2 linked regions of the Aromatoleum petrolei genome follow. The protein of the gene in region 1 interacts with the protein of each later gene in a pairwise test. Links are inferred from orthologs where the notes say so. Each region holds a gene or a part of one and is shown on either strand. Other genes may lie near its edges. The genes, in order: epsG and minD.

Region 1 (11,851 bases):
TCACGCCGACCACGGTCTCGACCAGCCGGAATGCCAGCCAGTAACCCGCGCTCAGCAGCCGCTTCGCGACACCCTCGCGCCGCGCGTCGACCCGCCGGCCGAAGCGATACACGGCGACCGCCCAGATCGACTGTTCCTTCAGGAAGGGGCGGCTCACCCCGTAACGGCGCAGGTCCGCGGCCCACTCTGGATCACGCCGCATGCGCACCTCCTGCGCCACGAATGACATTCACCGGCGCGCTCATTCGCCGGTCCTCAGCAGTTCGCCGCGCACCGTCGAAGCGCCGCCGGCGCCGGCGATCGCCGTCACCACGGGCGTCACGGCACCCCCGGGCCAGACGAAATCGGCCACCTCGTCGTTGTTCAACTCCTTGCTGTCGAACAGCGTCGCGCCGCTCGCCTTGTCGCGCAGTTGCAGGCGCAGGCGCGCTCCGCCGGTTGCGATCGCACGCAGGCGATAGGCCTGGCCCGCAGCCGGGATTGCCCATGCAACCGGATGCAGGCTGCGCCCGCTGCTGTTCACCATCACCGTGGACGCTGCTGCGGGCGCGAACACCAGCGCCTGCGCCCAGGTCTCGAAATTGCCGGACACCGTGCCGCTCTGGCGGGACCACGGACCGCGCATCGACAGCAGGTTGAGGTTGCGTTCCGGCTCGATCGGCCGGTCGTCGCCATCGACCCAACCATCGACCGCGACGACCTGCCGCAGCCCCTGGCGGATGCGGTCCAGATCGGATGCCGCCACGGCGTTCCAGCCGCCGCGGTGCAGGTTGAAGCCCGAACCGTTCTCGACGTAGATCACGTAGGGCGTGCCGCGATTGCGGTCCACGACATAGGCGCCATAGGTCTTCAGCGTCTCGGCGACCTTGCGTACGGCCGGCGTGCGGATGGTTGCGACATCGAACTCGGGCGGCAGCATCACGAGCGCGCCCTCGGGGATCTGCCCGGTGTTGGTGCTCGCCGCGTCACGGTCGGCCGAAGTCGCCGGGAAGACGTAGGTCGGATTCGCCGACAGCGCGTTGTAGGTGAGCGACATCGCCAGCGCGTGGCGATACAGCGGCCGGCCGTCGTCGATCTCGTGCTTGCGCATCAGACCGCCGGAGGTCGGCACCGCCGCGGCCCGCGCCCCCTGGAAGTAATGCGCGGGATCGCCCCAGCCGCGCCCGTCGAGGCGCGTCCACGCATACTGCGCGGCCATCCACTGGCCTTCGGACTGGCGCAGCTTGTAGAAGGAATGGACGATGCCGGCGAGCGGGTCGACGATGTCCGCGTGGCCATCCGCGGCGCTCGCCGGGATCACCCCTTCGGGCCAGCGCGGAATGTCGACCGTGCGATAGACGCCCGCATCCGGATCCCACACACCCTTGCTGTTGGGCAGCCCGACCACGGTCACCGGCGCGTCGCCGCTGCCCGCGGGGAACACGCCGGTGGACCACGCGCCTTCGGCGATCGACGGGTAATAGTCCGACTTCGGGATCACGAATTCGCCGAAGGTCGGGTTCACGGGCCGGCTGTTCCATGGCGAGCTCGCCGCGAACGGGGTCTCGTAGCTGCCCCACACCGTGCCGTTCTGGGCCGCCGCCCCGGCGCCGGCGAGTGCCAGAGCGGCCCCGCAGGCGATCAGCCATGCTGGGCGAAGGCCGCGTGCGGCCGCCTGCTTGTGGATGTTGTCGGTCATGCGGTGCCTCCATGGGTGCGCGTCGCCCCCTCGTCCGGCGCGGCGCGACTCATCACCACCGCGCAGGCGGCCCCGAGCACGAACCACACGTACCAGTTGAAGGCGAGGTAGGCGAGGACGTTGTCCGACGCGGAAATGATCAGGTACTCGACGACCAGCGCGAGCGCGACGAATGCGCCCAGCCGGTCGGCGGCGGCCATACGCCGCAGCGTCGCGAACAGGCGCGCGAACAGCCAGGCGAAGGCCGCGAGGCCGAGCGCGCCCAGTTCGAACAGGATCTGCACGTAGATGTTGTGCGCGCCGAAGTTCACGCCGCCTGAATAAGGGAAGAAGGTCGGGGCGAAGTACTTGAAGGCCCCCAGGCCATAGCCCAGCGGCAGGTTCTCCGGGCGGATCCAGCGCAGGCCGTACTCCCAGATCTGCAGTCGCCACGCGAAGGAATTGAGCTTGGCGTACTGCACCATCTCGTTGCCGCTGCCCAGGTCGAGCACGCGTTCGCGCACCCCCGGCACCAGCAGCGCGAGCGCCGGCGCGAGCAGCAGGTAGACCAGATAGCGGCGCTCGAACATCAGCGCGTACAGCGCGAAGATCGCGAAGCACGCCACCCAGGCGCTGCGCGTCTGCGTCAGCAGCAACAGCCCCAGCAGGAGCGGCACGTACGCCGTCAGCAGCGCCCGCCGCAGCGGCGACAGCGCGACCATCGGGCTCTTCAGCGCGTACAGCGACAGCGACAGCACCAGCGTGAGGTAGAAGGCGAAGATGTTCGGATGGCTGAAGGTGCTCTTCAGGCGGAATGCCTCCAGCCCGCCGCCGAGCCCGTGCGCGGCCAGTTCCGCCAGCCCGTAGGCAGCCGGCAGCAGCGACGACAGCAGCACCAGCTTCACGCACACCTTGAAATCGCGCTCGTCCTTCACGAAATGGAAAGCGCTGACGAACACCGCGAAGTAGGACAACAGCCCGAGATAGCCACGCAGCGCATCGGCGCGGTCCGGCGCCATGCCCACGCCGACCGCCGCCACCGCCAGGAAAGCCGCCCAGGCGGAGGCGATGCGGCGGGGAAAGCGCGCCGGCCGCGCCGCCACCAGCAATACCGCGATCAGGATCACGAAGGCGTTCACCAGCCCGCCGAAGCCGATCGCAATCCCCCCCAGGGACACGCGCGTGCTCTCGAACACCAGGTCGCCCGCGGCGCGGAACAGCAGCACCAGCGCGAGCAGCATGAGCCGGTCGTACAGGAAGAGAATCGCGAGCATCAGCAGCGCCGGCAAGGCCAGCAGGCGCACATAGCTCTCCGCCATCGCATCCGCATAGAGCGGCAGCGCGAGTCCGACCGCCAGCGCCAGGATCAGCGCAGCGCCGGTCAGCGCGACAGGATGGGGTGATTGCAGCACGTCGCCCACGTCAATACCCGAACTGCCCCGTCATGCGGCGCTTGGCGGCGCGCGCCATGGCGATGGCGCAGAGCACCGCCCCGCCCGGGCGGCGCGTGGTCGCGACAAGGCGCTGCCCGAGCCGCAGGACGTCGGCAAACGAACCGGCCCCGGCGAACACGTCGAGAAAGCCCTTCAGTGCCTGCGCCGCCTTGTCGCGCGGCAGGCGTGCGACGTCGTCGCCAAACTTTTCCAGCATGCGCCGGTGCCCCTGGATCAGCGAGGCCGGGTTCGACGAGATGCGATGCCTGTCGGCACCATTGTGGAAATACGCGACGAGGTAGTCCTCGACGCAGCAGATCTTCGTCACGCGGCTCAAGCGGATCGACAGGTCCCAGTCCTGGCAGCTCCTGAGGCTCTCGTCCAGGCCGCCCACGCGCTCGAACACGTCGCGCCGCACGACGATGCTGGAGAAGGTGCCGACGTAGTTCGCCACCAGCAGTGCATCTGCGACGCTGCCGTCGAGGCTGTGGTCCGAGCGCGACACCTCGCGACCGTCCTTGTCGCGGCCGATGAACCAGGTGTAGGCGACGCCGTAGTCCGGCCCGCGCTCGCCGAGCAGGGCGATCTGCCGCTCGAGCTTGCGCGGCGACCAGCTGTCGTCGCTGTCGAGAAAGGCGATCAAGTCCCCCCGCGCCGCCCGCGCGCCGGTGTTGCGCGCCGCCGCGCCGCCGCGGTTGGCCGCATGCGCGACATAGCGCACACGCGGATCGGCGATCGCCGCGACGCGCGCGCGCGTGTCGTCGGTCGAGGCATCGTCCACCACCACGATCTCGAAATCCTCCAGCGTCTGCGCGAGAACGCTGTCGATGCACGCCCCGATCGCGTGCCCGCGGTTGTAGGACGGAATCACCACGCTCACCAGCGGCGCGGGCTGCCGGCGCAGCACCTGTGGGGCCGCGGCAATTTCAGGGTCGTCGATCAGTCTGCTCATGCCTCAATCCCCGTTCATCACGGACCCGGCCAGGCCTACGCCCGACTCGCTCAGGCGCTGCGCGTAGCGACGCACCGCCGTCATGCGGCTGGCGTTGCGTCGGGCCACCATCAGGGCCGCGCCCGCGCGCGCCGCGACCATCACACCATCGGCGCAACGCTCGCCCGCCGCGGTGTCGAGGATCACGACGTCGAAAGCCGCCGCGTACTGCTGCAGCAAGCGGTTCAGGGTCGGGCGCGACAGCAGCTCCTGCGGATTCGGCGGGATCACCCCGGCGGGCAGGATCGCGAGCGAGCGCAGCTCCGGCACGCGCCGGATCGCGTCCGGCTGCGCGCGGCCGAGCAGCAGGGCGGACAGGCCGCTGCCGTTCTCCAGCCCGAACAAGGTGTGCAGCGAAGGCCGGCGCAGGTCGGCGTCGATCACCAGCGTGCGCAGGGCCAGCTGCGAGAAGGCGACCGCGAGGTTCGCCGCCATCCACGAGCGCCCCTCGCCGCGTGCGGCGCTGACGATCGCCAGCGTCTTGCGTCCGGCCGCCGGATCGAACCAGCGCAGCATCAGCTGGCTGCGCAGCGCCCGCAGCGCCTCCGTCTGGGCCGAGAACGGATCAAACGCCGCGACGACGCGGGCGGACACCGCGCTCTCGCCCGGCTGCAGGCAGGAGTACTCGAACTGCCGCGCCATCGCGAAGCGGATGTCGCGCTCGCTCGCGAGGCCCAACTCGACGGCCGCATCGCCGAAGCGCAGCCCCCGGTCGCGCTGCAGGCGCAGGATGCGTTCGTTCTCGTCGGCACGCAGGCGCCCAGCCGCCATCAGGATCGCGCCGATCGGCGCTTCAGCCGCGGGGTCGAGCGCAGGGGTCATGGGTGCATTCATGGGATCAGTAAGCTCCTGCGGTTCTACTCATCACGCGCGCCCGGGAAGCCCGGCCGCGGTGATCGCTGCCCGGCACGCTGCCGAGCACCGGCATGCCCGGCAGCCCCGCGAGGTCGTCCTCGCCGCGGACGCGCCGGTCGATCAGTTCGATCAGCACCGCGCTGCCCACCCCCAGCACGACACCGACCATCAACGCCAGCGCCAGCTTGACCAGCAGGCGCGGGCCCGACGGCCACATCGGCGCCGCGGCCGGCGTCAGCACCGCCACGTTGGTCTGTTGACTCTGGCTTTCCAGGCTCGTCGCCGTCAGGCGTGCCGCCACCTGCTCGTAGGCCTTCTGCGCGCCCTCGACGTCGCGCTGCAGCACCGCGATCTGGTCGCGATGCGCCTTGAGCTGCAGCACGCGCGCCTTCTGCGCCTCGACCGCCGCCGCCACCTCCGCCTCGCGCGCCGCGCTGATGCGGCTCGACGTACCCAGCGAAGCGGCGATGCGCTGCGTCTCGGCGCCCACGCGCTGGCGCAGCGAATCGATCACCGCCGCAAGCTTGCCCACCTCCGGGTGGTTCGGCCCCAGCCGGCCGCGGAGCTGCTCGCGCTCCGCCTCGCGGCGCGCCAGGTCGGCCTTCAGGCTCGCGATCAAGGGGTTCTGCGTCACCTCGGGCAGCGAATCGGCCGACCCCGCCTGGCTGTAGCGCGAGCGGCTGTCGGCCCGCTGTCCCTGCACCTGCACGAGCTGGGTCGACAGCTCGGCCAGCCGCGCCGTCTCGACGTCCAGGCGCCCGTCGGCCGAGACGACGCCGTGCTTCTGCTGGTAATCCGACAGCCGCTTCTGCGCCGCCTCCAGTTCGTCGCGCAGGCCCTGCGTGCGCTCGTCGAACCACTGCGCGTACTGGCGCGCGGGCTCGACCTTCAGCTCGAGCGCCGTCTCCATGTAAGCCTGGGCGAAGGTATTCGCCACCATCGCCGCGAACTCGGGCTGAGACGCCGTATAGCGGATACGGATCACGTTGCTCTCGCGCGCCGGCTTCACCTCCAGGCCCGACCGCAGCACCGCAGCGATCCACACCCGGATGTCGCCCGTTTGCGCGGGCGCAGCGTCCCGCTGCGCCTCGGACTGCGGCGCGGATTCGACCCCGCCGAGCCCGGCCGCGCGCAGCGCCGAATCGATCCAGCCGCCGATGTCGCTCCCCTCCCCGATCGCCGCCTGCCACTGCGCCTGGAACTGCGGCATGCGGTCGAGCCCGGCCAGTTCGACGACGCGCAGCGCGACGCGCTCCGAGCCGATGATGTCGACCTGGGTCGCGATATGGCTCGCCATCAATTGCGACGGTATCGTGCCGCCCGCAATCGGGTCCGAGGATTTCGCGTCGACGACCAGCGCCGTCTCGGCCGAATACTTCTGCGGCAGCATCAGGCTCGCCGCAAACGCCGCCGCGACGACGACGAACGCCACCGCCGCCGCCAGCCGGGAGCGGGCGCGCAGGACACGCAGGAATTGCCCGGGATTCATGGTCGCCCCCCGCCTCAGAAGAGGCTTTCCTTCACGTAGATGATGTCGTCGGGCCGCAGGCGGTCCTCCAGCGACGGCTCGATCACCGCGAGACTGCCCTGCGGGTCGCGGCGATGGATGCGCAGGCCGCGCACCGTCCCGCGGAGCGTCGGTCCACCGCCGGTCGCTAGCGCCTGCATCACCGTCATGTTGCGTTCGAGACGGAAGGCGCCGGGCTTCTGCACCTCGCCGTAGATGTAAAACACGTCCGCGCGCCGCGCATAGATCACGTCGCCGGGCGACAACAGCACGTCCGCATCCGCATCGCCGCGCTGGAACAGCGCCGGCAGGTCCAGCTCGCGCCGGATGCGCTGGCCGTCGCGCGTACCGACCAGCACGATCACGTCGTCACCACCAGTGGCGATCCCGCCCGCGTTCGCGAGCATGTCGGTCACGCGCACGTTGAAGGTATCGAGCGGATACCGGCCCGGCTTGTTCACATGCCCCAGCACCGCGACCTGGTTGCCGCGGATCTGCACCGGCAGCACCGTCACCTGCGGCTGCAGCACGAAGCCCCCCTCCCGCAGGCGCGCGGCGATCAGGGCCTCGGCGGCCGAAACCGTGCGCCCCCCCAGGGGCACGCTGCCGATCAGCGGAAAAGTCAGCGCGCCGGTCTCCGACACCCGCCCCTCGGTCGTCAGGTCGGGGTTCTGGAACACGCTGATGCGCACGATGTCCCCCGCCCCCAGCACGTACTCGCGCGAGGCCTCCGCTGCCGGCGCCGGCACCGCCGCTGGCACGGGCGCGGGCGCCTGGGCCGCGGCCCACGCATGCACGCACAACAGGCAGATCAGGAAGGGAATTCGGAACACTTTCGACGGCAACATGAGCGGATTTCCTTGTTCATTGGGATGGCGATGCGGCCTGCTGCACGGCAGGCGCCGCCGGCGCGTACTCGATGCGCGCGCCATCACGCAGGCGTTCCACCTCGGCCTTCGCCAGCGCGGACTTGCGCGCGTTGAGCAGGTAGCGCTCGATCATCGGCCGCGCCGCAGCTTCATCCAGCGGCTGCTCGCGCGAGGTCACCAAATGGACCAGCAGCGCGCCGGCGCCGGTGCGGCTCAGCACCATCTGCCCGTCCTTCATGCGTGCGAAGCCCTTCAGGCTCTCCAGCGGCAACTGCTCGGCCGGCTTCACCGCCGTCGCGTGCCGGAACTCGATCTGCTCGCGGGCGAGCCATTCCTTCACCTCGTGCAGGCCCTCCGCGCGCGCACTCAGGCGCTCCAGCTCCCCGAAACGCTCCTCCGGGATGCGGATCTCCAGTTCCTGCAGGCTGTAGATCCGGCGCCGTGCGAACAGCTCCGGATTCGCCGCGTAGAAGGCCGCGATCTCCGCGTCGCCCGGCGGCGCGATCTGCTCCGTCACCTGTTCCAGGTAGGCGCGAGCGAGGATCTCGCGCTGCGCCGCCTCGAACGACTGCAGCACCCGCGGATCGCGATCGAGCCTGCGCTCGCGCGCCCGCTGCACCATCAACTCCTGATCGATCAGGCGCTCAAGCGCCGCCCCTTCCGGCACCCCCTGCGCTGCGCTGCGTGCAAGCGCGGAACTCAGTTCATTCGCCTGGATTTCCTGCTCATTCACTTTCGCAATGACCTCGAACGCGGGCTTGCCTTCCGCCTCGCCCTTGCTGCAGGCATTGAGAAGGAAAGCCGAAACAAAGACGACCGGAAATACGAAACGTGCAGTCGAAGACATCGACCTTACCGATTATTGGTACGAATCAAGAACCCGGCATTCACCGCGGCAATTCGGGGCGCAATGCGCCCGCCAAATGCGCAATCGAATTACTGGAATATCGGCGAATGGCTGGCGCGCGACAGAGCGATAATCCGCTGGCGTGCGATCAGGGCAAAAAGCGCCAGCCCGGCCAGCAGCAGCACATCGAAGCCGCCCTCGCCCTGAGCGGCATCGCCCAGCGAGAAGTTCAAGGCCGCGCCTTCGGCAAAGGACTGCGGTGACGCCACGCGGCCGACGCCCACACCTCCCGCTGAAGCCGCGCCGGGCAAGGCCTGCAGCCCCGTGCCGCGCTCCCCTGCGGCGAAGCGGACGCCGGCGACGCTCGCGGGCGAGGTCATCAATCCGGTCGCAATGAGCGACGGCGCACCGGTCAGCTCGGCGGCCCTGTCCTCGTAGCGGACCGTCACGCCCTCACCCGACAGCGTCACGGTGCCGGCATTGGCCGCGTTAATGGCGCCTATCAGAAACGCCGAAAGAAATACCATTTTTCCATCAAGAATGGACATGGGGATTACCTCTCCATCGGTATGCAGACAATTCACGACCGCCCGCACCATTCGGCCACTCATCCGATCGATTAACCAGTTCTTCACCGAATCGTGCCGAATGCCTTATTTATATTGCCATGCACCATAACCACCACGGCATGCGTAGTCAATGCATGAAAATCTCGCTTTCAATTCATAAAACAATTGCAACGCTCATGAAATAATTACTTTCACGTTCGCACCATTGTCGTGCGCTCTGGCACCCGTCGGGTGCGCGCATTCACTCTTCGCACCCCTGGACGCGTCATCGAAATGCATGCTTCATGCATTCGCACATTAAAAGCGGAAACGCACGGAAACGTCGGCCGTATTCGCCGAGTAACCACTCAGGGAACGCGAACCTTCGCGCACCTGGTGCTGCAAGCCGAAGGCGAAACTCAGCGCACGCTGCGGGCGGTACTCCGCATTCAGGCCATAGCGGTAGCTGTTGTCCGCCGGTCGCTCGCGCACCAAGCCGCCACCAACCAGCTCCGGGTCGCCGCGGTAGTCGCGCCGGCGCCATTCGAGGCCCGCCCCAAGCGTCACCTTGTCGGTGACCGCCCACTTCGGCGCCAGGCGCACCGCCTCGGTCACGGCGTAGTTCGCCGCGAGATCCTGCCGGGCACCGATCTCGCGCCTCACGCTCAGCTCCACCGACGTCTTGACCGTCGCGTCCCAGACGACCCCGATGCGCCCTATCGTTCCCGTAAAGTCCCGCTCCGGCGCCAGCCGGTAGCTCAAACGGGTCCGCCCGATGAAGCCCGAAAGCCTTGTTGCTCCTGACAGTCGCCACTCCCCTCCGAGACGCAGCTCCTGCTGCCGGTAGTCGCGGATCGAGCCCGCCACCTCCGGACGATTCAAGTACTCACCCTGCGTGTCGCGCAGCGTCAGCACCACGCGATTTCCCGTCGGTGGCCGGTAGGTGAGATTCAGATCCACCGTGTCCGCGTCGAACTCGGCCACATCGGCATCGCTGCGCTCGAAACGGCTTCTCGTGTGGGCGAAGCCCATCCCCACGGCCCAGCGGGGATGCCACCAGTAGTCGGCACTCGCATGCGTCCGCGCGTAGGCATTCATGTTGCGCCGCGTGCCGCCGGTCTCGTCGAAGCCGGTCAGGGTCTCGCGGTAGGCGTGGCTCAACTCCCCGCTCCAGCGGTCGCCCAGCCCCCACTCCCAGGCCAGTTTCGCGTCCGGCCGGTCGTGGTCCAGGTCGCCATGTATCGCATAGCGAGCACTCACCAAATCCAGATCGGCAAGCAGGCGCTGCCGACCATAGCGGCGATCGAATTTCAGCCCGACTCCGGTTTCGCTCACCGTATCGTGTGCCTTGTTTTCGGGCGCGCGCTCATCGTCCGCGAGCCGAAAGAGATTGCTCTCATATCGGATCGACTGACTGACATCGAAATTCAGCGCATCTCCTTCATCGGCGCACGCAGCGTCATGCAGGAATATCGATGTCAGAGTGATTGCACACATGATCGACCTCGAAGATCGCAATCCCGCCTCCCTCTTTAATCAGGGGTCAGGATAGTCGAAACGGATCATCGAAAATAAAAGCTTGTAAGCACATTAAAACGCCGCGCATGAACACGACAGGTGCAATTCCGGGGCAACCAATATCCATTAAATGAAAATGGTTTACTACTTTAATATTCTGTTTTTACTCATTTTTCTATTCGACAATTGAATTTATGTCGACGCCGCACCGGCGCCCCCTGTTTCCGCGCCATGCGAGCCACAAACATTTCCACAGAGAGTTTTTTCTTACAAAACCGAACCTAATCGAAAGCGTGCTACGTAAGATGTCTGCCGGATTCTCCGACATGCCATTTCCGGGTCATCCGGGCACTGCTCCGGTACCCGCGGGTGGCATTCTGCATCGCACAAACATCAATTACCGGAATCATGCTCGTAGCCCTGGATAGACAAGGCAGCCTGTTGCGCGGCAACTTCACGCTGAGCGGCGCAATCGAGGCATTCATCGATCCGCTGATCGTCGTCGCGGTTCTGTATGCCTGCGCGGCATGGCACGGCGAACGCCTGCTGAGTCCGGCCTACATGATCCTGGGCGCGCTTTCCTTTGCGCTGACGTTTCCCGGCAATATCGGATTGCATGAAAGCACGCGCAAGATGGTGCGCAAGGTCGCAACCAACTGGCTGCTGTTCGCCGGCGCCACGGGGGCCTTCGGCTACGCCAGCGGCTACCTGCACTACTTTCCGCAGTCGATGCTCGTGGCCTGGCTCTCCGCCACCCCGATCGCGCTCGTCGCCGCCCATGCAGCCGCACGACAAGCGCTTCCGGCATGGCTGGCGATCGGCGACAACCAGCGCATCGCCGTCGTCGTTGGCGTGAACGACATCGGACTGAAACTCGCGCGCGAGTTCCGCGCACATCCCTACCTCGGCACCCGCGTCGTCGGCTTCTTCGACGACCGCCCGCGCGCGCGCCTGCCCGACACCGGCGACGCACCACTGCTCGGCCCACTCGCCGGGCTCGCCGAGTTCGTCAAGCGGCGCCGGGTCGAGGCGATCTACCTCGCGCTGCCGATGGCCCCGCAACCGCGCATCCTCGCCCTGCTCGACGAACTCAAGGACACCACCGCATCGATCTACTTCGTGCCCGACATCTTCGTCACCGACCTGATCCAGGGGCGAGTCGACAACGTCGGCGGCATGGCGGTCGTCGCCGTGTGCGAGACGCCCTTCACCGGCCTCAACCACATCGTCAAGCGCGGCTCCGACTTCGTGCTCGCGCTGCTGATTCTGCTGCTGCTGAGCCCCGTACTGCTGGCCGTCGCCATCGGCGTGAAGCTCTCCTCCCCCGGACCCGTTGTCTTCAAGCAGCGCCGCTACGGCCTCGACGGCCTCGAGATCCTCGTCTACAAGTTCCGCTCGATGACCGTCTGCGACGACGGAGCCAGGGTGCAACAGGCCACCCGCAATGACAGCCGCATCACCCCGTTCGGCGCCTTCATCCGCCGCACCTCACTCGACGAGCTGCCGCAATTCATCAACGTAGTGCAGGGACGCATGAGCATCGTCGGCCCGCGGCCGCACGCCGTCGCGCACAACGAAGCCTACCGCAAGCTCATCAAGGGCTACATGATCCGCCACAAGGTCAAG
Region 2 (11,862 bases), 2.8 Mb from region 1 along the record:
ATCCGCAATGTGGCTCTCGACCTTGACCACCGCCGCATCGTCGATCAGCGGGCCGATGTTCACCCCCGAGGCAGTCCCGGGGCCGACGCGCAGCCCTTTCACGGCCTCGGCAAGGCGCTCGGCGAAGCGGTCGTAGATGCCCGACTGCACCAGCAGGCGGTTCGCGCACACGCAGGTCTGGCCCGCGTTGCGGTACTTCGACCCCATTGCGCCCTCCACCGCGGCATCGAGGTCCGCATCGTCGAACACGATGAAGGGCGCATTGCCACCGAGTTCCAGCGACAGCTTCTTCAGGGTCGGCGCACACTGTCCCATCAGCAGGCGGCCCACCTCGGTGGAACCCGTGAAGGACAGCTTGCGCACGACCGGGCTGGACGTCAGCTCCCCGCCGATCGCGACCGGATCGCCGGTGACGACGTTGAAAACCCCCTTCGGGAAGCCCGCCTGCTCCGCGAGCGCCATCAGCGCCAGCGCGGTGAGCGGCGTCTGCTCCGCGGGCTTCACGATCACCGTGCAGCCCGCTGCAAACGCAGGCGCGACCTTGCGCGTGATCATCGCCGCGGGAAAATTCCACGGCGTGATCGCAGCGCACACACCCACCGGCTGACGGATTGCCAGCAGGCGGCGATCCTGACCCACGGTCGGGATCACGTCACCCATCGTGCGTTTCGCCTCCTCGGCGAACCATTCGACGAAGGAGGCGGCATACGTGACTTCGCCCTTCGCCTCCGCCAGCGGCTTGCCCTGCTCGGCGGTCATGATCGCCGCCAGCTCGTCGGCCGCGTCGAGAATCAGCGCGAACCAGCGCCGCAGCAGCGCCGCACGCTCCTTCGCCAATGTGCGGCGCCACGCGGGCAGCACCGCATTCGCCGCCGCGATCGCGCGCGCCGTCTCCGCCGCCCCCATGTCGGGGACGTGCGCGATCGTTTCACCGGTGGCCGGATTGCGGACGGCGAAGGTCGCGCCCGAATCGGCGTCGGACCAGCTGCCGTCGATGTATGCCTGCTGGCGGAAATTGGGGTAGTCGGCGAGTGTCTTCATGATGGGGAAATGTGTCGATGTTGGCGCGAATGCCGCGGGAACGTAGATTCTAGTCGCGCCACCACGCCTGCGCACGGGAGCGCACGGCAGCGCCCGCCCCGCCACCTGCACGGGTTGCGGTTGATACGGACCCGATCTCGTTACCGTTTATGTCACAATAAGATTTGTGCACTGCGGTAAACTTGAGTTTCACCAATGGTGAACCAGACTGCATCACCACGGACACGATTCACGCGGCATGGCCGCCAACGCCCCCCGATCGGGCGAGGCCACTGACGAACCTGGATCCAGGCAAATGACAATGAAAGAAAAGCACTACCTCAGCCCGCTGCTCGAACCCAAATCGGTAGGGGTCATCGGCGCCAGCGAACGCGAGAACTCGATCGGCCACGTGGTCGTGCGCAACATGCTCGACGCGGGGTTCCGCGGGCGCCTGTTCGCGATCAATCCCAAGCACGAATCCGTGCTTGGCGTCCCCTGCCACAAGACCGTCGAAGACGTGCCGCATCGCCTCGACCTCGCCGTCATCGCCGTGCCGGCGGAAAAGGTTCTGACCGTGGTCGAAAGCTGCGGCCGCGCCGGGGTCAAGGCGATCATCATCCTGTCGGCGGGGTTTTCGGAAAGCGGCCCGCGCGGCGCCACGCTCGAGCGCCACGTCGTCGAGGCCGCCCGCCGCTACCGCATCCGCCTGCTCGGCCCCAACTGCCTGGGCATCATGCGCCCCGAACTGGGCCTCAACGCGACCTTTGCGCACGTCAGCGCCTTGAAGGGCACCATCGGCCTGATCTCCCAGTCGGGCGCGCTCGTCACCTCCATTCTCGACTGGGCCAAACCGAGCAACATCGGCTTCTCCACCGTCGTCTCGCTCGGCTCGTCGAGCGACGTCGATTTCGGCGAAATCCTCGAATTCATGATCTCGGACCCGCGCACCGAGAGCATCATCATGTACGTCGAAGGCATCCGCGACGCACGTCGCTTCATGAGCGCGCTGCGCGGCGCGGCCCGCGTGAAGCCGGTGCTGCTGATCAAGGTCGGTCGTCATCCCCAGGGCGCGCGCGCAATCCGCCTGCACTCCGGCTCGGTGAGCGGCGACGACGCCGTGTTCGACGCCGCACTGCGCCGCGCCGGCGTGATCCGCCTGTACAACATGGGCCAGCTCTTCGCCGCGGCGAACGCGCTGTTCGCGCACTTCCGCCCGCGCGGCAACCGTCTCGCCATCATCACCAACGGCGGCGGACCGGGTGTCATGGCCGTCGACCGCGCCGCGGATCTCAACATTCCGCTATCCGAATTCTCCGAAGCGACGATGGAGAAGCTCAATGCGATCCTGCCGCACGGCTGGTCGCGCGCCAATCCGATCGACATGCTCGGCGACGCCGACGTCGAGCGCTACCAGAAGACCGTGCAGGCCGTGCTCGAAGGCCAGAACGTCGACGGCGTGCTGGTGATGCTCACGCCGCAGGCGATCACCGACCCCACCGCCGTCGCCCAAGCCATCGTCGAGGTGGAAAAGACCGCGGACAAGCCGGTCGTCACGTGCTGGATGGGCGATGAGCTCGTGCGCGAAGGGCGCAAGGCCTTCGAAGCCGCCGGCATTCCCACCTTCCGCTCGCCCGAACCGGCCGTCGAGCTCTTCAGCCACCTGTCGGCGTACTACCGCAACCAGAAGCTGCTGATGCAGACCCCGGCCTCGTTGTCGCACCTGAAGCCGCCGAGCATCGAGAGCGCACGCCTCGTCATCGAGACCGCGCTGGCCGAGCGCCGCAATGTGCTCAACGAGATGGAATCCAAGGCGCTGCTCGCCGCCTTCCGCATCCCCATCGCGCAAACCGTCGTCGCGCGCTCCGCGACTGAGGCGATGGTACTGGCCGAAGAGATCGGCCTGCCCGTCGTCATGAAGATCGACTCGCCGTCGATCATCCACAAGGCCGATTCGGGCGGGGTGCGCCTCAACCTCGGCAGCCTCGCCGCGGTACGTACCGCCTACCAGGAAATCCTCGAAGACGTCCGCCGCAACAAGCCCGATGCGGCGATCAACGGCGTCGCGATCGAGCCCATGATCATGAAGCGCAACGGCCGCGAGCTGGTCGTCGGCGTGCGCCGCGATCCCGTCTTCGGACCGGTGATCACCTTCGGCGAGGGCGGCAACCGCGTCGAAGCCAACAAGGATCTCGCCGTCGCGCTGCCGCCGCTGAACAACTACCTCGTGCACGACCTCATCAAGTCGTCGCGCGTCGCCAGCCTGCTCGGCGAATTCCGTACCATGCCGCCCGTGAACATGGAGGCGCTGGAATTCGTGCTGCTGCGCGTCTCCGAAATGGTCTGCGAGCTGCCGTGGATCACGACACTGGAGATCAATCCCCTCATCGTGGACGAACACGGCGCCGTCGCCGTGGACGCGCGCGTCACGGTCGAGAACGTCTCGCCCTCGGTGGACCGCTACGCCCATATGGCGATCCACCCCTACCCCTCGCAGCTCACCAGCACCTGGACCCAGCCCGAGGGTACCGTCGTCACGATCCGCCCGATCAAGCCCGAGGACGCCGAACTGGAAGTCGAGTTCGTGCGCAAGCTGTCGTCCGAGTCCAAGTACTACCGCTTCATGAACACCATGCGCGAACTGCCGCCCGCGATGGTCGCGCGCCTCACGCAGATCGACTACGACCGCGAGATGGCCTTCCTCGCGACGATCCCCGGCGAGGATGGCGTGGCCGAGGTCGAGGTCGGCGTGTGCCGCTATGCGGTCAATCCCGACGGCGAATCCTGCGAGTTCGCGGTCGTCGTCGCCGACGACTGGCAACACCGCGGCCTTGCACGCAAGCTGATGGGCGTGCTGATCGACACCGCGCGCAACAAGGGCCTGCTCTACATGAACGGCGTCTTCCTCGCCAACAACGAGCGCATGCTCAAGTTCGTGCAGGGCCTCGGCTTCGTGCTCTCGAGCGACCCCGAGGACAGCACCGTCAAGCTCGGCGTGCTCGCGCTGCAGGACTGAAGGCCCACAATGCCCGCAAACATCGAAACCATCGACTTCCACGACCAGCCCGCAATTGCGCTCACGACGCAGGCGGGCGCCCGGGCCATCGTGTCGATTTTCGGCGCACAGGTCCTGTCGTGGATCCCCGCCGGCGGCCAGGAGCGTCTCTACCTCAGCCCCTCCGCCATCTACGACGGCAGCACCGCCATCCGCGGCGGCATCCCGGTGTGCTTCCCGCAGTTCGCCGGACTCGGCAAGCTCCCGAAGCACGGCATCCTGCGCACCCACCCCTGGGTGGTGGCCGAGCAGCGCACCGGTGACGACTTCGCGCTGGTGACGCTCCGCTTCGTCGAGACCGACGACACCTGGGCGATCTGGCCGAAGAATTTCGTCGCCGAACTCACCGTGGTGGTCGAGGGCGAGCGCCTCGACGTCGAATTCGAGGTCGAGAACACCGGCCACGCCCCCTTCGCCTTCACCGCCGCGCTGCACACCTACCTGCGCGTGCATGAGGTCGAGAACGCCCGCCTCGAAGGCCTCTACGGCCATGAATACCGCGACTCCGCCGATCACGACCGCATCAAGCGCGATTCGGGCGACGTCGTGGTCGTCGAGAACGAGACCGACCGCGTCTACCACGACGTCAAGCGCCCGCTGCTGCTGCGTGACGGCAGCCGCAGCCTGGGGATCAACGCCGAAGGCTTCCCCGACGTCGTCGTGTGGAACCCGTGGGAAGAACGCTGCGCCGCGCTCGCCGACATGCCCGCCAACGGCTTCCGCTACATGCTGTGCGTCGAGGCTGCCGCCGCGCGCCAGCGCATCGAACTCGACGCCGGCGAAAACTGGGTCGGGCGCCAGAGCCTGATCGCGCTCTGACGCGACAATTCCTGCAACCGGGCGGCGCTTGCGTAGGCCCGCCCGCCTGTTGCACCATCGCCCCCCTCGATACCCCTTTCCAGACAGACGGCGCTACCCGCGCACGCCAGCCACAACCCATGCTTCCCCCGATCGAACACCGCATCGCCGCCGAACTTGCCGCCCAGCCCCGTCAGGTCGTCGCTGCCATCCAGCTCCTCGACGAAGGCGCCACCGTGCCCTTCATCGCCCGCTACCGCAAGGAAGTCACGGGTGGCCTCGACGACACCCAACTGCGCAACCTGGAAGAGCGCCTCGGCTACCTGCGCGAGCTCGAGGATCGCCGCGCCGCCGTGGTCGCATCGATCACCGAGCAGGGCAAGATGACCGACGCGCTGGCCGCCGAGATCGCCTCCGCCGAGACCAAGCAGCGCCTCGAAGACCTGTACCTCCCGTACAAGCAGAAGCGCCGCACCAAGGCCCAGATCGCCCGCGAGGCCGGCATCGAGCCCCTCGCACTGGCCTTGCTGGAAGACCCGAACCTCGTCCCGGAAACGGAAGCCGAACGCTATTTCAATGCGGAAGCCGGCTTCGCCGACGTCAAGAGCGTGCTCGACGGCGCGCGCCAGATCCTCATCGAACGCTTCGCCGAGGACGCCGAACTGCTCGGCACCCTGCGTACCTGGCTGCAGGAGAACGGCCAGGTCAGCTCGACGGTGATCGAAGGCAAGGAGACGGAAGGCGCGAAATTCCGCGACTGGTTCGACTTCCGCGAGCCCATCGCGACGATGCCCTCTCACCGCGCGCTCGCATTGCTCCGCGGCCGCAACGAAGGCATGCTGCGCCTCGCGCTCACCGTCGACCAGCCCGACCCCGACGCCCCCCACCCGTGCGAAGGCCGCATCGCCGCGCGCTTCGCCATCCGCGATCAGGGCCGCCCGGCCGACCGCTGGCTGCGCGACAGCGTGCGCTGGGCGTGGAACGTGAAGATCTCGCTGCACCTCGAACTCGAACTGATGAACGTGCTGCGCGAGCGCGCCGAAGAGGAAGCGATCCGCGTGTTCGCCCGCAACCTCAAGGACCTGCTGCTCGCCGCCCCGGCCGGGGCGCGCTGCACGATGGGCCTCGACCCCGGCATCCGTACCGGCGTCAAGATCGCCGTCATCGACCGCACCGGCAAGCTCGTCGACACCGCGACGATCTACCCCTTCGAGCCGCGCCGCGACCGCGAAGGCTCGCTCGCAACGCTTGCCGCGCTGGCGAAGAAGCACGCCGTAGACTTGGTCGCGATCGGCAACGGCACCGCCTCGCGCGAAACCGACAAGCTCGTCGCCGACCTGATGGACGCCCTGCCGCAACTGCGCCTCACCCGCGTCACGGTGTCCGAAGCCGGCGCGTCCGTGTACTCGGCCTCCGAGCTCGCCGCACGCGAGTTCCCCGAACTCGACGTGTCGCTGCGCGGTGCCGTGTCGATCGCCCGCCGCCTGCAGGATCCCCTCGCCGAGCTCGTCAAGATCGACCCGAAGTCGATCGGCGTCGGCCAGTACCAACACGACGTCAATCAGTCGCGCCTTGCCAAGAGCCTCGACGCAGTCGTCGAGGACTGCGTAAACGCCGTCGGCGTCGACGTGAACACCGCCTCGGCGGCGCTGCTGGCGCGCATCTCCGGCCTCAACGCCACGCTCGCCGGCAACATTGTCGAGCACCGCGACGCCAACGGCCCCTTCCCCAACCGCGACGCTCTGAAGAAGGTGCCGCGCCTCGGCCCCAAGACCTTCGAACAGGCCGCCGGCTTCCTGCGCATCCCCAACGGCGACAACCCGCTCGACGCCTCCTCCGTCCACCCCGAAGCCTACCCGGTGGTGGAACGCATCCTCGCCAAGGTCAGCAAGAACGTGCGCGAGCTGATGGGCAACGCGAGCTTCCTCAAGACCCTGCGCCCGGTCGAATTCACCGACGAGCGTTTCGGCCTGCCGACCGTGCAGGACATCGTCGCCGAACTGGAAAAACCCGGCCGCGATCCGCGCCCCGAGTTCCGCACCGCGTCGTTCCGCGACGGCGTCGAGACGCTCAAGGACCTCGCGCCGGGCATGATGCTCGAAGGCGTCGTGACCAACGTCACCAACTTCGGCGCCTTCGTCGACATCGGCGTGCATCAGGACGGCCTCGTGCATATCTCCGCGCTGTCGGAGCGCTTCGTGAAGGATCCGCACAGCGTCGTGAAGGCCGGCCAGGTCGTGAAGGTCAAGGTGCTGGAAGTCGATCTCCCGCGCAACCGCATTGCGCTGACGATGCGCATGAGCGACGAACCGGCTGCACCCCGTCCGGCCGGCAGCGCGCGTGACAACGCCCCGCGCGGTCGCAGCGACAGCCCGCGGCAGGATCGCAACGCCCCGCGCGCCCCATCGCGCAGCAACGACCGCCCCGCCGCCGGCGGCGCGATGGCCGACGCGCTCGCGCGCGCGCTGCGCAAGTAAGCGCGCCACGCGGATGGACGCATGACGATGAGCACGACGATCTACGGCATCAAGAACTGCGACACGATGAAAAAGGCATTCACCTGGCTCGACACACAGGGTATCGCCTACACTTTCCACGACTACCGCAAGTCCGGCATTTCTCCCGATACGCTCGCACGCTGGTGCGACCGCCTTGGCTGGGAGGCGCTCGTCAACAAGCGCGGGACGACCTGGCGCAAACTCGATCCCGCGCAGCAGGACATCGCCTCCGCCGCCGACGCGATCGCGCTGATGGCTGCGCACACCAGCGTCATCCGCCGGCCGGTAGTCGAAACCGCGTCGGGCGAGATCGTCGCCGGATTCGACCCCGAACACCTCGCGGCGCTGTTCGCCCGGGAAGGAGCCCGTCCATGAAGGACCACAAGAGCTACGTGCGCCGTTTCCTCCTTGAGGATCTCGACATCCGCGGCGCCGTCGTGCGCCTGGACGACGTCTGGCAGGCGCTCCAGACGGGGCGCGACTACCCGCGCAATGTCGGCACCCTCCTCGGAGAGATGAGCGCCGTGTCGGCCCTCATCGCCGGCAACCTCAAGCAGGCGGGCCGCCTCACCTTCCAGGTGCAGGGACACGGCCCGGTGCGGCTGATGGTCATCGACTGCAATGAAGCTCTCAACCTGCGCGGCTTCGCAGCCTTCGACGAGCACGTTCCGGAAGGCGATCGCCTGTCGGAACTGGTCGGCGACGGCGTGCTGCAGCTCACCCTGGACGTGGAAGGCATGGACCAGCCTTACCAGAGCCTCGTCCCGCTCGAGGGCAACAGCATCGCCGCGGTGTTCGAGCATTACCTGCAGCAATCCGAACAGCAGCCGGCGGGCCTGTGGCTCGCATGCAACAAGGATGCCGCGGCCGCGCTGTTCCTGCAGAAGCTCCCCGGCGCCGACGAGCGCGACGAGGACGGCTGGTCGCGCGCGCACCAGTTCGCCCAGACCGTCACGCGCGAGGAACTCCTCGCGCTCGAACCCGAGATCCTGCTCGGCCGCCTGTTCGCCGAGGAAACCGTGCGCCTGTATGACGCCCGCCCGGTGCTCCACGATTTCCCGCCCGACCGCGACAAGATCATCGCGATGCTGCGCTCACTGGGCGAAAGCGAGGTGCGTCGCATCTACGCCGAGCATGGCGAGCTGATCGTGCGCGACGACCTGTCGAACCACGAGTACCGCTTCGAACCCGAAGAAATCGACGAATTCTTCAAGTCCGGACCGGGCGGCATCGAACCGCCCCCGACCCTGCACTGATGCGCGGCGCCGCACTCTTCCGGCGCATGACATCATGCACCGGAAGAGCCTTGCCCGAATCCCCAGTCGTCAGTAGACTTTGAGGTTTTTCGGCCTCTTCGCACCCATGTCCGCACCCAACGCCGCCCGTTCGATCGAGTTCCGCAACGCGACGCTCGGCGCCACCATCGCGGTCTTGCGCGAAACCGAACCGGCACGGCTCGCCGACGCCCTGCACCTGATGCTCGGCGGCATGCCCGATTTCTTCAACGGAGAGGCGGCAGTGCTGGATTTCTCCGGCGTGAGCTCGCATCCCGAACGCATCGATTGGATCGGTCTCGCGAGCCTGTTCCGCCGCTATCGGCTGCAGCCCGTCGGCGTGCGCAGCCTGCCCGAGGACCTCGCTGCATCGGCCCGTCAGGCCGGCCTCGCGATCCTCGACGGCGCCGAACTCCGGGAACGCCAGGGTGGCGCCGCGCCGGCACCGCAGGCCCGACCGGAACCCGCCCCCGCGGCTCAGCCCGCTCCGGCTCCGGCCGCGCCCCCAGCTCTGGGCGCGAACACTCTCTACATCGACCGTCCGCTGCGTTCCGGCCAGCAGGTGTATGCCCGCGGCGGCGACCTCGTGCTCCTCGCCGGCGTCAGCAACGGCTCCGAAGTCATCGCCGACGGCAGCATCCACTGCTACGGCCCGCTGCGCGGCCGCGCACTGGCCGGCGCGCAGGGCAACGCCGAAGCCCGCATCGTCACCACCAATTTCGGTCCCGAGCTGGTGTCGATCGCGGGCATCTACCGCACCTTCGAGCAGGGCATTCCCGCCGCCGTCGCGGGCCGGCCGACGCTCGTGCGTCTCACGGCCGACGACAACGAACAGAAACTTGACATCGCATCGCTGCAGCTCGGTTGAGCGCAGTCCAAACTCTCAGGAAGGACATACCGTGACTCGTGTCGTCGTCGTAACTTCGGGCAAGGGTGGCGTGGGCAAGACCACCACCAGCGCTGCGTTTTCCTCCGGCCTCGCCCTACGCGGCTTCAAGACGGCCGTCATCGACTTCGACGTCGGCCTGCGCAACCTCGACCTGATCATGGGCTGCGAGCGTCGCGTCGTGTATGACCTCATCAACGTCATCAACGGCGACGCCAAGCTCAACCAGGCGCTCATCAAGGACAGGCACTGCGACAACCTCTTCGTGCTGCCCGCCTCGCAGACGCGCGACAAGGATGCGCTGACCGAGGAAGGCGTCGAGAAGGTGATCCGCGACCTTGAGCACATGGGGTTCGACTACATCGTGTGCGACTCACCCGCCGGCATCGAACGCGGCGCGGTGCTCGCGCTGACCTTCGCCGACGAGGCCATCGTCACGACCAACCCCGAGGTTTCCTCGGTGCGCGACTCCGACCGCATCCTCGGCATCCTGCAGTCCAAGTCCCGCCGCGCCGAGGAAGGCAAGGAGCCGGTCAAGGAGCACCTGCTCGTCACCCGCTACTCGCCCAAGCGCGTCGAGGAAGGCGAAATGCTGTCGTACAAGGACGTGCAGGAACTGCTGCGCGTGCCGCTGATCGGCGTGATCCCCGAGTCGGAGTCCGTCCTTCAGGCCTCGAACCAGGGCACGCCTGCGATCCACCTCAAGGGAACCGACGTTTCCGAAGCCTACACCGACGTGGTCGCCCGCTTCCTCGGCGAAACCCGCGAGCTGCGCTTCGTGAATTACGAAAAGCCGGGCCTCATCAAGCGCCTGTTCGGAGGCAAGTAAGATGTCCTTCCTTGCCCGCCTCTTCGGCGAAAAGAAGAAGACGGCGGAGATCGCCAAGAACCGCCTGTCGCTGCTGATCGCACACGAGCGCAGCGGCGACGCGGCCAAGGCCGACTTCCTGCCCGCACTGCAGCGTGAACTGATCGAGGTGATCTCGAAGTACGTCGCGGTCAATCCGGACGACATCAAGGTGCACCTCGACAAGCAGGACAACTACGAAGTCCTGGAAGTCAATATCGTCCTGCCCGAACAGGCACGCTGACCCTCGGGGAGGGCCTCAGACACGGTGGGCGCGGATGAATCCGCGCCCACCTGGCCTTGCTCCGTTGATTCCGGTCAGGAGCCGGCCAGCAGCGCCTCTGCCGGCATGCCGACGCGCACGTTGCCCCACAGCCGGCCGCCGATCATAATCGGCATCGATATGTCGCACAGGATCTCGCCGGTATCGCGCATGAACGTCTGCAGCAGCAGCGGTTCGGTGTTCTTCGCCCCGCGCAGTTCCGCCACTCCCTCGAACTTGCGGCAAGTGCGGTTGCCGACCAGGTCCACCTCCCTGTTTCCGGTCAGCGGCTTCGAATACTTGAGGTTGTGTCCCGACAGATAGCTGTCGACATTCAGCCCTACGGCATAGGTGCAGCCCGGAATCGCCGCGAGGCATTCGTCGAGCAACTTCTGGCAGCGACGCGTGTACTCGTCGCCCCACGACACCTTGAACTTCTGCGGGTAGGTGTCCGGAATCGGCTGGTAGCGCCTGTCGAACACGTCGAAACGGTTGTTCTTCATGTCCTCGAGCTGGGCCTGGACACGATCGCGGAAAATCCGCGCCTGCTCAACGGCGTGATCGAATTCGCCCTTGCCGATCTTGAAGCGCGACACCAGTTCCTGCACCGATTCGGTCGCGCGGGCGAGCTTGTGCGTGCAGGCCTCGGACTCCTCCATGTGGCCTGCCACCGTGCCGGACAGATCGTGAATCGCGGTCACGTTGTCATGGACCTGGGCATTGGTCGCCGATAGCTGCTCCATCGCCGCCGCGATCTGCAGCAGTTGCTCGCCGGTCGTTTCGAACTCGCCGACCATGAACTGGAACTGCGTCGCCGAGCGGGCGACAACCTCACGCGCCTGCAGCACGTCGGCATTGATGACCTCGTTCTCCGCCCGCGTCGTCATCACCCGGCCGATCATGCCGTCGATGTTGCCGGTGATCTCCTCGGCCGCGGTATTCACACGCTCGGCCAGTTTGCGGACCTCGTCCGCGACGACCGCGAAGCCGCGCCCCGCCTCGCCCGCGCGCGCCGCCTCGATCGCCGCGTTGAGCGCAAGGAGGTTGGTCTGATCGGCGATCTCGCGGATCAGCTTGGCGATCTGCTTGACGCTTTCGGAGCGCGTGGACAGATCGTCCACCGTCGCATTGAAGTGCACCACCTTCTCGCTCACCGCATTGATCTTGTCCGAGATCTCGCGCATCTCCCCCAGCGAAGCCCGCGCGACCTCCAGATTCTTGG

What was found.
Region 2: the proteins of epsG (region 1) and minD interact in binary tests that used the Bacillus subtilis proteins (3 or more experiments, as listed by UniProt). The link is inferred for Aromatoleum petrolei from one-to-one orthologs.

The regions. Positions count from the first base shown.
Region 1 is NZ_CP059560.1:3,713,170-3,725,020, reverse strand. The notes cover bases 2,981-5,785. They hold epsG (chain length determinant protein tyrosine kinase EpsG), read right to left. Parts: upstream 4,916-5,785; coding sequence 4,046-4,915; downstream 2,981-4,045. Other genes in these bases: epsF (chain length determinant protein EpsF), read right to left, coding at 4,920-5,785; ToN1_RS16900 (glycosyltransferase family 2 protein), read right to left, coding at 3,080-4,042; ToN1_RS16905 (O-antigen ligase family protein), read right to left, coding at 2,981-3,069. In the rest of the region: ToN1_RS16915 (serine acetyltransferase), read right to left, coding at 1-202; ToN1_RS16910 (Atrophin-1 multi-domain protein), read right to left, coding at 242-1,678; more of ToN1_RS16905, read right to left, coding at 1,675-2,980; more of epsF, read right to left, coding at 5,786-6,425; polysaccharide export protein EpsE, read right to left, coding at 6,440-7,291; ToN1_RS16880 (EpsD family peptidyl-prolyl cis-trans isomerase), read right to left, coding at 7,308-8,159; ToN1_RS16875 (hypothetical protein), read right to left, coding at 8,249-8,707; XrtB/PEP-CTERM-associated polysaccharide biosynthesis outer membrane protein EpsL, read right to left, coding at 9,026-10,204; ToN1_RS16865 (undecaprenyl-phosphate glucose phosphotransferase), read left to right, coding at 10,634-11,851. UniProt on the Bacillus subtilis protein: May be involved in the regulation of capsular polysaccharide biosynthesis. Autophosphorylates in vitro. Phosphorylates and activates in vitro two UDP-glucose dehydrogenases, YwqF and TuaD, as well as the DNA-binding proteins Ssb and SsbB.
Region 2 is NZ_CP059560.1:918,156-930,017, forward strand. What follows is about bases 8,656-11,471. They hold minD (septum site-determining protein MinD), read left to right. Parts: upstream 8,656-9,583; coding sequence 9,584-10,360; downstream 10,361-11,471. Other genes in these bases: minC (septum site-determining protein MinC), read left to right, coding at 8,734-9,513; minE (cell division topological specificity factor MinE), read left to right, coding at 10,362-10,622; ToN1_RS04215 (methyl-accepting chemotaxis protein), read right to left, coding at 10,697-11,471. In the rest of the region: ToN1_RS04170 (NAD-dependent succinate-semialdehyde dehydrogenase), read right to left, coding at 1-1,041; ToN1_RS04175 (bifunctional acetate--CoA ligase family protein/GNAT family N-acetyltransferase), read left to right, coding at 1,343-4,036; ToN1_RS04180 (D-hexose-6-phosphate mutarotase), read left to right, coding at 4,046-4,894; ToN1_RS04185 (Tex family protein), read left to right, coding at 5,014-7,350; ToN1_RS04190 (ArsC family reductase), read left to right, coding at 7,378-7,746; Hsp33 family molecular chaperone HslO, read left to right, coding at 7,743-8,627; more of ToN1_RS04215, read right to left, coding at 11,472-11,862. UniProt on the Bacillus subtilis protein: ATPase required for the correct placement of the division site. Cell division inhibitors MinC and MinD act in concert to form an inhibitor capable of blocking formation of the polar Z ring septums.